Regions from separate parts of the Peribacillus sp. NPDC096448 genome, predicted to be linked through region 2. Evidence: predicted binding sites of a transcription regulator. Region 2 holds the regulator's gene; each other region holds the start of a gene.
What was found. Region 2 encodes LexA, which represses DNA repair genes until DNA is damaged. Its sites were predicted from a motif close to CGAACATATGTTCG; they were not measured.
Positions count from the first base shown of each region.

Region 1 (2,210 bases), on a different contig from region 2:
ATTGGACTTTGATGCCGATTTCCTTTAAATAATCAGTCAAATCTTCAGACATCTTTTTCGTCAAGGTCGTTATGAGCACACGCTCGTTCTTTTTGACGCGCTCCTGTATTTCACCGATCAAGTCATCTATCTGCCCTTCAATCGGCCGCACTTCTACCGTCGGATCCAGCAATCCGGTAGGACGGATGATCTGCTGAACCATTTCTGGCGTATGTTCGAGTTCATATGGTCCCGGAGTTGCCGAAACGAATATGGATTGATGGACCTTTTTTTCAAATTCTTCAAATCTTAGCGGGCGGTTATCTTTTGCAGACGGCAGACGGAAGCCATGATCGACGAGCACTTGCTTCCGCGCCTGATCTCCATTGAACATTCCGCGGATTTGCGAAAGGGTTACGTGTGATTCATCCACGACCAATAGGAAGTCCTCTGGAAAGTAATCCATTAAAGTGTATGGTGTCGCACCCGAGGGACGAAGGGTTAAATGGCGGGAATAGTTCTCGATCCCTGAACAAAAGCCCATTTCCCGCATCATTTCCAAATCATAACGGGTCCGCTGCTCCAAGCGCTGTGCTTCAAGAAGCTTTTCATCTTCCCTTAATTCCTTCAATCTCTCTTCCAGTTCCGTTTCGATATTTTGAATGGCTATCCGCATTTTCTCTTCGCGGGTTACGAAGTGGGAAGCCGGGAAAATGGCGATATGTTCACGTTCACCGGTAATTTCACCAGTCAGGGCATCGACTTCACGGATACGGTCGATCTCATCCCCGAAAAACTCGACCCGTACGCAATGTTCATCACGTGAAGCCGGGAAAATTTCGACGACGTCGCCGCGAACTCGGAAGGTCCCCCGTTGGAAAGCAATATCATTCCTCTCATATTGGATATCCACGAGTCTGTGCAGCAAGGCATTCCGGTCTATTTCCATGCCCGTTCGGAGGGAAACGACCATCTCCCGGTACTCTTCAGGAGAACCGAGTCCATATATGCACGAAACACTGGCAATGATGATGACATCTTTCCTTTCGAACAAGGACGAGGTTGCCGAGTGACGCAGTTTATCGATTTCATCATTGATGCTTGCATCTTTTTCGATGAATGTATCCGTCGATGGAACATAAGCCTCTGGCTGGTAATAATCATAATAGCTAACGAAGTATTCGACGGCATTATTAGGGAAGAACTCTTTGAACTCACTGTAAAGCTGCCCTGCCAACGTTTTATTGTGGGCAATGACAAGAGTCGGTTTATTGATCTTTTGAATCACATTGGAAACGGTGAACGTCTTCCCTGTCCCCGTTGCCCCCAATAACGTCTGCATTTCCTTGCCTTCCTTAATCCCTTCGACCAGCATTTCAATTGCTGCCGGCTGATCTCCTTGAGGAGAGTATTTTGAGACTAACTCAAACTTATCCTTCACCAAGCATAGCCTCCTATTGAAATATTTTTATATGAAAACGGGACATGCCTATATCCCTTCTATTTATTCCGGTTTAATAAAGCATATATACACATTCTACCACAATAGCCTTAAAACAAACCAGCAATAAGCGAACATCCATTCTATTTTTGTGTGTTGAGGGGAATGACAAGTTTGAGTACAAAAAAAGCACCTTTGATGTCAGGCGCTCTTGGATGTACGTTTCATCATTCTTTTTGATAACCAAAATCCCACTGTCAGGGATAAGGCATCGACGATGATCAATAAGTTTGTATGCGTATAACCTTTATATGCGGAAGCTGTAATCAAGGCAACAGTTAAAACAAGGCCTACGACATTGTTATAGGTGACTCTTGAAAATAGCATGACAAGTAGACAAGGAAGGAAAAGGGCAGAAAGAATTTTAATCATTTTTTCATCTCCTTTATAAGAGAAAAATAGAGTAGTTTCAGTTTAAATGATTATGAAGTTTTTTGCCAATCAATTTCCTGCTTGATTTTCAAGGCATCCTTAGAAAAGCATCCGCACATCCATCAATTATGCCCAGAAAAAAAAGAGGCAAACCCCTTTAAAAGGAAGTTTGCTTCTTTTCAGCCCAATCAATATGGATCTGCTTCATGTCCTTTTCTAACGGCATCCTCAGGGTTATCCGTCCCACCCAGTGGTTTTGAAGATTCCGTATGTTCAGAAGCCGCGGCAAGTCCATCTTTCAACCTGCGGCCATACTCTTCATCGGCCTCTTCGGCAAGTGCTATCATTTTTTCCTGAA
Region 1 covers NZ_JBIWEU010000006.1:9,767-11,976, reverse strand. Annotated here, with positions in the region: gene uvrB (excinuclease ABC subunit UvrB) at 1-1,420, opposite strand, end outside; gene ACIQ0C_RS11820 (CsbA family protein) at 1,622-1,852, opposite strand; gene ACIQ0C_RS11815 (catalase) at 2,041-2,210, opposite strand, start outside.
Region 1: the regulator LexA is predicted to act here: its motif matches at 1,552-1,565, upstream of uvrB (excinuclease ABC subunit UvrB).

Region 2 (2,210 bases):
CAATGCCGACTATCTGGATGACCATGGCATCCGAATCCGATAACTCCAGCTCCCCATCGTGTGAGAGCGTATAAATTTTCACATTTTCTTTAAGGATGACATGGAATAGGGCTATTTTGGCATTCCCTCTTCCCAGTCTTGTTTCGTCCTGGATTAATAGAACTTCAGCTTCTTTGGTTTTAAATAGTTCGAGCATGTCAAAAATGCCATCCCGATTCAACTCATAACCACTTGCCTGTTCTTTTATAATGGAGATAACTTCCACATCCATCTTTTCAGCCAATTTGACCAATTCATCTTCCTGCCTTGCCAATGATGTTTCCTGTGACTCTTTTTCGGTGCTGACCCTACAATAGATTACCGCCTTCATAATACCCTACCTTCACTACTTACTGATCACTGGCCAAATTCTGGACAAGTTCTTCCCCTTTAACCGGTATGACAATGACTTGACCAGGTTTTATCGAATCCGCCCTGACTCCATTATGCTCTTCTATCCAACCAATGAATTCTTTTTTTGTCAAATTCGATTCTTCATATTCTTCGGCAATTCCCCATAGGGTATCACCTTCACTTACTTCTATAGAAAGGAAATCTTTTTTTTGATCATTGTTCAGTGTACAAGAGAATAAAATTGAAAAGATGAATACTGATCCCGCTAATAGAATCGTATAAATATAATTTTTGTATAATTTTTTCATAATTATCCCTCCAAAGCGAATGTTCGTTCGTATGTTATGGTCAAATTATAATACGAACGTTTGTTTCAGTCAACAACAAAATTCGAACTTATGTTTGTATAGAGTTGGGCGCCATGCTATAATGTAGCAAAGAACATTGGGGAAGAGGTGCACAAATGACAAAACTATCAAAACGGCAGCAAGATATTCTTGATTTCATTAAAGAAGAGGTCCGCCAAAAAGGTTATCCACCTTCCGTACGGGAGATTGGCGAAGCAGTGGGACTTGCATCAAGTTCAACAGTTCACGGGCATTTATCCCGCCTGGAAAGTAAAGGCCTTATTAGACGTGACCCAACTAAGCCAAGAGCCATTGAAATAATGAATTTGGAGGAAGCGAACAATATTCCCAAAGCCAATGTCGTGAACGTGCCGTTACTTGGAAAAGTAACAGCGGGCATGCCGATAACGGCCATTGAGAACATTGAAGAATACTTTCCGCTTCCCGAAAGCATGGTTCCGCATGATGACCATGTATTCATGCTGGAAATCATGGGTGAAAGTATGATCGAAGCAGGAATTCATGATGGAGATTATGTCATCGTGAAACAACAAAGCAGTGCCAATAATGGAGATATCGTCGTGGCGATGACGGAAGATGATGAAGCCACTGTAAAACGATTCTTTAAGGAACCGGATTACATAAGACTTCAGCCTGAGAACTCAAATATGGAACCAATTATTTTACGAGATGTTTCGATTCTTGGAAAAGTAATAGGCTTATATAGACAAATACACTAAAAGCGCTTTCCGCGCTTTTTTTGTTTGTTTAAATTTATGTACCTTATTCTCTCAATATGCATATGGAAGAGTAGATATTGAAAATTTTTTAATAGAATCAAGTTTTCGTGGAAATTTAAACATCCTTTATAACGGATGAGAGTTATACATCGCCTTTCTGGTAATATGTACTTTTGAAAAAGCTCATCGAATAAAAAAAGAGTGGGTTAAAATCCCCCTCCCATTAAAATTCTTCACTCTTAATCATTGGTTCACTTTAATAAAGTTAAGATCGCCTCAGCCATTCCACTGTTGAATCTGCACTTGTTGAGAAATTTGCAAGAGTTGAAAACAAAAACCCCTTTTTTTCACAATATGCCCTGTTAAATTTTTTCTGGGATAAGGAGCAATTTTCTTAATGGCTGTTTCCTTGCTCGTTAGATCTCTGATTGCTATGCATAATTTCCAGGGAACCAACTTTTAAATATATCCATCTAACAAAAGTTATATAAATACTTCTATAAGGCTGTTCCATTTGCGTAATTACCATCACCCTATTTAACCCTAACATTTGGCACCTCCCTCATTTTTCATCCAAAAAAATGCCTTCTCAATTAAGAGAAGGCATTTCGCTATTTCTCAATATAGACCGAACGAATCAGCGTCCGGGTCCTTTCAGTACCATCCACATTTTTTTCCTTGACATCTATTGTTACATTATAAACACCTGACTTAGGTACTTCTGGAAGGG
Region 2 covers NZ_JBIWEU010000009.1:12,876-15,085, reverse strand. Annotated here, with positions in the region: gene ACIQ0C_RS15875 (YneB family resolvase-like protein) at 1-370, opposite strand, end outside; gene yneA (cell division suppressor protein YneA) at 390-701, opposite strand; gene lexA (transcriptional repressor LexA) at 857-1,480, shown strand; gene ACIQ0C_RS15860 (esterase/lipase family protein) at 2,092-2,210, opposite strand, start outside.

Region 3 (2,210 bases), on a different contig from region 2:
GGAACGGCCGATGACGGAAAACAACAAAAAGCAGGCCCTTGTCTTAGAAGGCAGTGAAGTGTTGGCAAACGATCATGGCATGGCTCCGGGAATGGTCTTGTCCAAATCGGGGATTACATATATGCTTCTACCTGGTCCACCAAGTGAAATGGAGCCGATGTTTTTAAGTTATGGTTATGAAAAGATCATGAATAAATTGGAAAAGCATGAACGGATCGATTCCAAGGTTCTTCGGTTCTACGGTATAGGGGAAGCCGAACTGGAAACGGTGATTGAAGATCTCCTTGTCAATCAAACGAATCCGACAATTGCTCCGCTGGCAGCCGAAGGGGAAGTGACGTTAAGGATCACCGCCAAAGACTCTTCTAAAGAAAAATGCGAAGAACTTATTTTAGAAACGGAAAAAGAAATTCTTAGCAGGGTCGGTAAGTTTCATTATGGAAGTGATAATACTTCGCTAATAAAGGAACTTGTAAAAGAATTAACGGCCCGCAAGCTTTCAATCGCGGCAGCTGAAAGCTTGACCGGAGGGATGTTCCAAGAACAGCTGACAACCATACCGGGCGCCGGTAAAGTCTTTAAAGGCGGAATTGTCTGCTATACGAATGATGCGAAGTCCAATGTCCTCGGCGTCAGTGATGATACCATATCTGAGTATGGGGTGGTCAGCGGTGAGTGTGCAATGGAAATGGCCTCTAATGTCAGGAGTAAGCTCGATGCGGATGTAGGCATAAGCTTTACGGGTGTTGCAGGGCCGGATGAACAAGAAGGTAAGCCTGTTGGTACAGTATTTATTGGCATTTCCTATCGGGATGGAGACACTCATTTCAAGGAGTTGAATCTTTCCGGAAGCAGGGCGCAAAACCGTATTCGGAGTGTGAAGTACGGCTGTCATTACCTATTAAGGGATTTATAAACGTTATAAGCAGAGCTTTATTACAGCTCTGCTTTTTATTTGGTTTTGGAAGTTTGTTTCTTAAAAAATAGGGAAAAAAGAAAAAAGTTAATTCAACGAAATGTGTTTTTTTAGGGAGTAAGTGAAGCGAAATGGAGATTTCCTTAAGATAAAACGCTTTTTTACAAAGAATCTCCTGAAAGAAAAAAACGAATGAATGTTCGACTTTTTGCTTGGCAAAATAGTAAAAAGAGTATATAGTAAAGATAGGTTTTGAGACAGGGTCAAACCTTGATCTCAAATAATTGCTAACGTAAGTACACCTTTAATCGGGCAGCCGATTATTTGAATATAGAGGAGGAAATTGAGTGAGTGATCGTCAAGCGGCTTTAGATATGGCGTTAAAACAAATTGAAAAACAATTTGGTAAAGGTTCTATTATGAAACTTGGTGAACAGACTGATCGTAGGATTTCAACGATTTCAAGCGGTTCTTTAGCATTGGACGTAGCGTTGGGAGTGGGCGGATATCCAAGAGGCCGGGTCATTGAGATATATGGACCTGAAAGCTCCGGTAAAACGACTGTAGCATTACATGCTATTGCAGAAGTACAAAAGACTGGCGGCACGGCTGCATTCATTGATGCCGAGCATGCTTTAGATCCAGCATATTCAGAAAAACTTGGTGTGAATATCGATGAGTTACTGCTTTCACAGCCTGATACGGGTGAACAGGCCTTAGAGATCGCTGAAGCGTTAGTTCGAAGCGGAGCGGTAGATATCATTGTCATTGACTCGGTGGCAGCACTTGTTCCTAAAGCCGAAATCGAAGGCGAAATGGGAGATTCCCATATGGGTCTTCAAGCCCGTATGATGTCCCAGGCACTTAGAAAACTGTCTGGTTCCATTAATAAATCAAATACCATTGCCATTTTCATTAACCAAGTCCGTGAAAAAATCGGTGTTATGTTTGGGAATCCAGAAACGACTCCGGGAGGCCGGGCATTGAAGTTCTATTCAACTGTTCGTCTGGAAGTGCGCCGTGCGGAACAATTAAAACAAGGTAATGAAATCGTCGGTAATAAAACGAAAATCAAAGTTGTAAAGAACAAGGTTGCCCCACCATTCCGCCAAGCAGAAGTTGACATCATGTATGGTCAAGGGATTTCACAGGAAGGTGAAATCATCGATATGGGTGCAGATCTTGATATCGTCCTTAAAAGCGGTTCGTGGTATTCATACAATGAAGAGCGTGTCGGACAAGGCCGCGAAAATGCGAAGCTGTTCTTGAAAGAAAATCAGGATATCGCTCAGGA
Region 3 covers NZ_JBIWEU010000004.1:330,037-332,246, forward strand. Annotated here, with positions in the region: gene ACIQ0C_RS10175 (competence/damage-inducible protein A) at 1-916, shown strand, start outside; gene recA (recombinase RecA) at 1,264-2,210, shown strand, end outside.
Region 3: the regulator LexA is predicted to act here: its motif matches at 1,106-1,119, upstream of recA (recombinase RecA).

Region 4 (2,210 bases), on a different contig from region 2:
AAGGGAATTTGATAATCCCGAAAAACGGTTTGTAAAATATCAGCGTATGCTTCCCCATTACGGACTAAAATCGCGATATCACGGAAACGGTGCTGTTTCTGTCTGACCAGCGACAAGATATCCCGGGCAACTCCTTCAATCTCAGCTCTGCGGTTAACTGCCTGGGCGATCGTTACTTCAGGTGACTGCTCAAACGTTTGTGCAGGACGCGTGGAAAAATAGGTTTCCAGATGATTCAGCCCCGGACTCTTTCCAAACCTTTCCGTTCCTTTTAAGATTCGGTCTTCTGCAATCGGAATGCCATTCCTCAATCCAGCCTGATAAAGGTGATGATAAAGATTTCCCGTTTGCCTGAACAATTGCAAATCATCCGGAGCATATCGCCTGTAGGGCTGATCTAACGTCAGCGAGATCGTTACACTCCTGCACAGCTTCATCATTTCTTCCACAATCAATAATTCTTGTGGGGTCAAGCTATAAAAACCATCAATATATATATCCGCATTCCTTATATATGAAGACTCTGACATTTTTTCGATCAGCAAAGTGAAATAATCTTCGGAATCTAAATATTTGTTGACCATTTCATCCTCAAAAGCCTGATAGACCAATTCAAGATCATGCAGTTTATCCTGAATGCCGCTGCCGGCCTGCGAGGTTTCAGCCATATAGTTTTGAATGTCATCAGGTTGGATGCAATACTGCTTGAACTCAGCCAGCATTAGCTCCATCTGTGCAATGAACCCCTGCTTATCAGCAGATCGACGAAACATCTTTAACTCTTCCTTTTTATCATCCATGATTTTCCGTATCAACATATTAACGCCAACACTGTCCAAATGCAGCCTGCTCATCCCCCCGGTTTCCTGAAGAACACGCCAAGCAAGCCTGCTAAAACTGAAAACCTGTGTCCGGATCATTCCGGCAAGGCCTGGTGTTTTAATTAATTTATATTCAGATAGAAACGTCATCTGATCAGGAACGAGGTAGATAATTGGATTTCCTTCGGGATCTTCTGCCATTTTAGAACGGATTTCGTCCAATATATTCGAAGTTTTCCCTGCACCCGATCTTCCCAGTAAAAAACGGAGTGACATCTCTTTTTCCCCCTTACAACTTAATATCTAGACCCATCATACCAGAAATACCTTCGTCTTTATGACTAGGTTTCTGTTTCCAATTAGATTTACTTTCTATTATTTTACCGTTTCCCTTAAAAAAACACCAATCGTACGTTCGCTTTTCCCCCAAAAGAAAAAGCCCACATAATTCTCGGGCTTCCACAATCATTCACCTGTAAATTTAAAATTGAAATCCTTGACCGGCCAATATCGAACATCCACTTTACCAACAACATTTTCAACCGGTATATAACCAAAGTGACGGCTGTCAGCACTTTCAAGACGATTATCACCCATGACAAAAAGCTTGCCCTCCGGAACTTTGGTCATGTCCGTCAATTCTTTTAATGTAAAATCACCCGTAAAATCCTGTCCTGGGAAACCTTCCTTGAATTTCTCAAGATAAGGCTCATCCACTTTCTTACCATTTATATATAGCCAATCATCTTTATAACGAATACGGTCGCCTGCAACCCCTATAACCCGCTTAACATAATCTTCTTGTGAATTCGCATGAAAAACAATAATGTCAAAACGGTTGATATCATGAATCTGGTAATTGATTTTATTCACAACAAGTTTATTTCCATCTTCAAGGGTCGGCTGCATCGACTTTCCTTCAACATCATAGCTTGAAAAGAGAAATGTACGGATTAAGATGTAAATAACAAAAGCTATCATCGCTGGTTTTATCCAATCGGATAAAGAATTCTTGTTTGTTTTTTCCATCTAGTTCAACCCCTACTGCATTTATATATTAATTTATTGTCCTTCTTCTCTCTTCATGCTTCTATTTAACCGGACTTCCAATCTTTTCCCCACATACCATAGGATGAAGATGACGATTCCGATAATGACCGTTCGCACCGGTTTATGAATTAAGGATACTAAATCGTAACCCACGAAACTGATCGTAAAAATCATCACCGCTTTCCCTCCCACTACTGCAAGTCCATATTGCAGGGTACTGACTTTTGAAAGTCCTGCCACGATATTAACGATAGCAGAAGGTGTAAAAGGGAAGCAGAGCAATATGAACAAAGGACCGAATCCATGGCTCTCAACCCAAACCATCAACCTCTGCACCTG
Region 4 covers NZ_JBIWEU010000011.1:99,039-101,248, forward strand. Annotated here, with positions in the region: gene addB (helicase-exonuclease AddAB subunit AddB) at 1-1,097, opposite strand, end outside; gene lepB (signal peptidase I) at 1,287-1,850, opposite strand; gene ACIQ0C_RS18700 (TVP38/TMEM64 family protein) at 1,884-2,210, opposite strand, start outside.
Region 4: the regulator LexA is predicted to act here: its motif matches at 1,226-1,239, upstream of addB (helicase-exonuclease AddAB subunit AddB).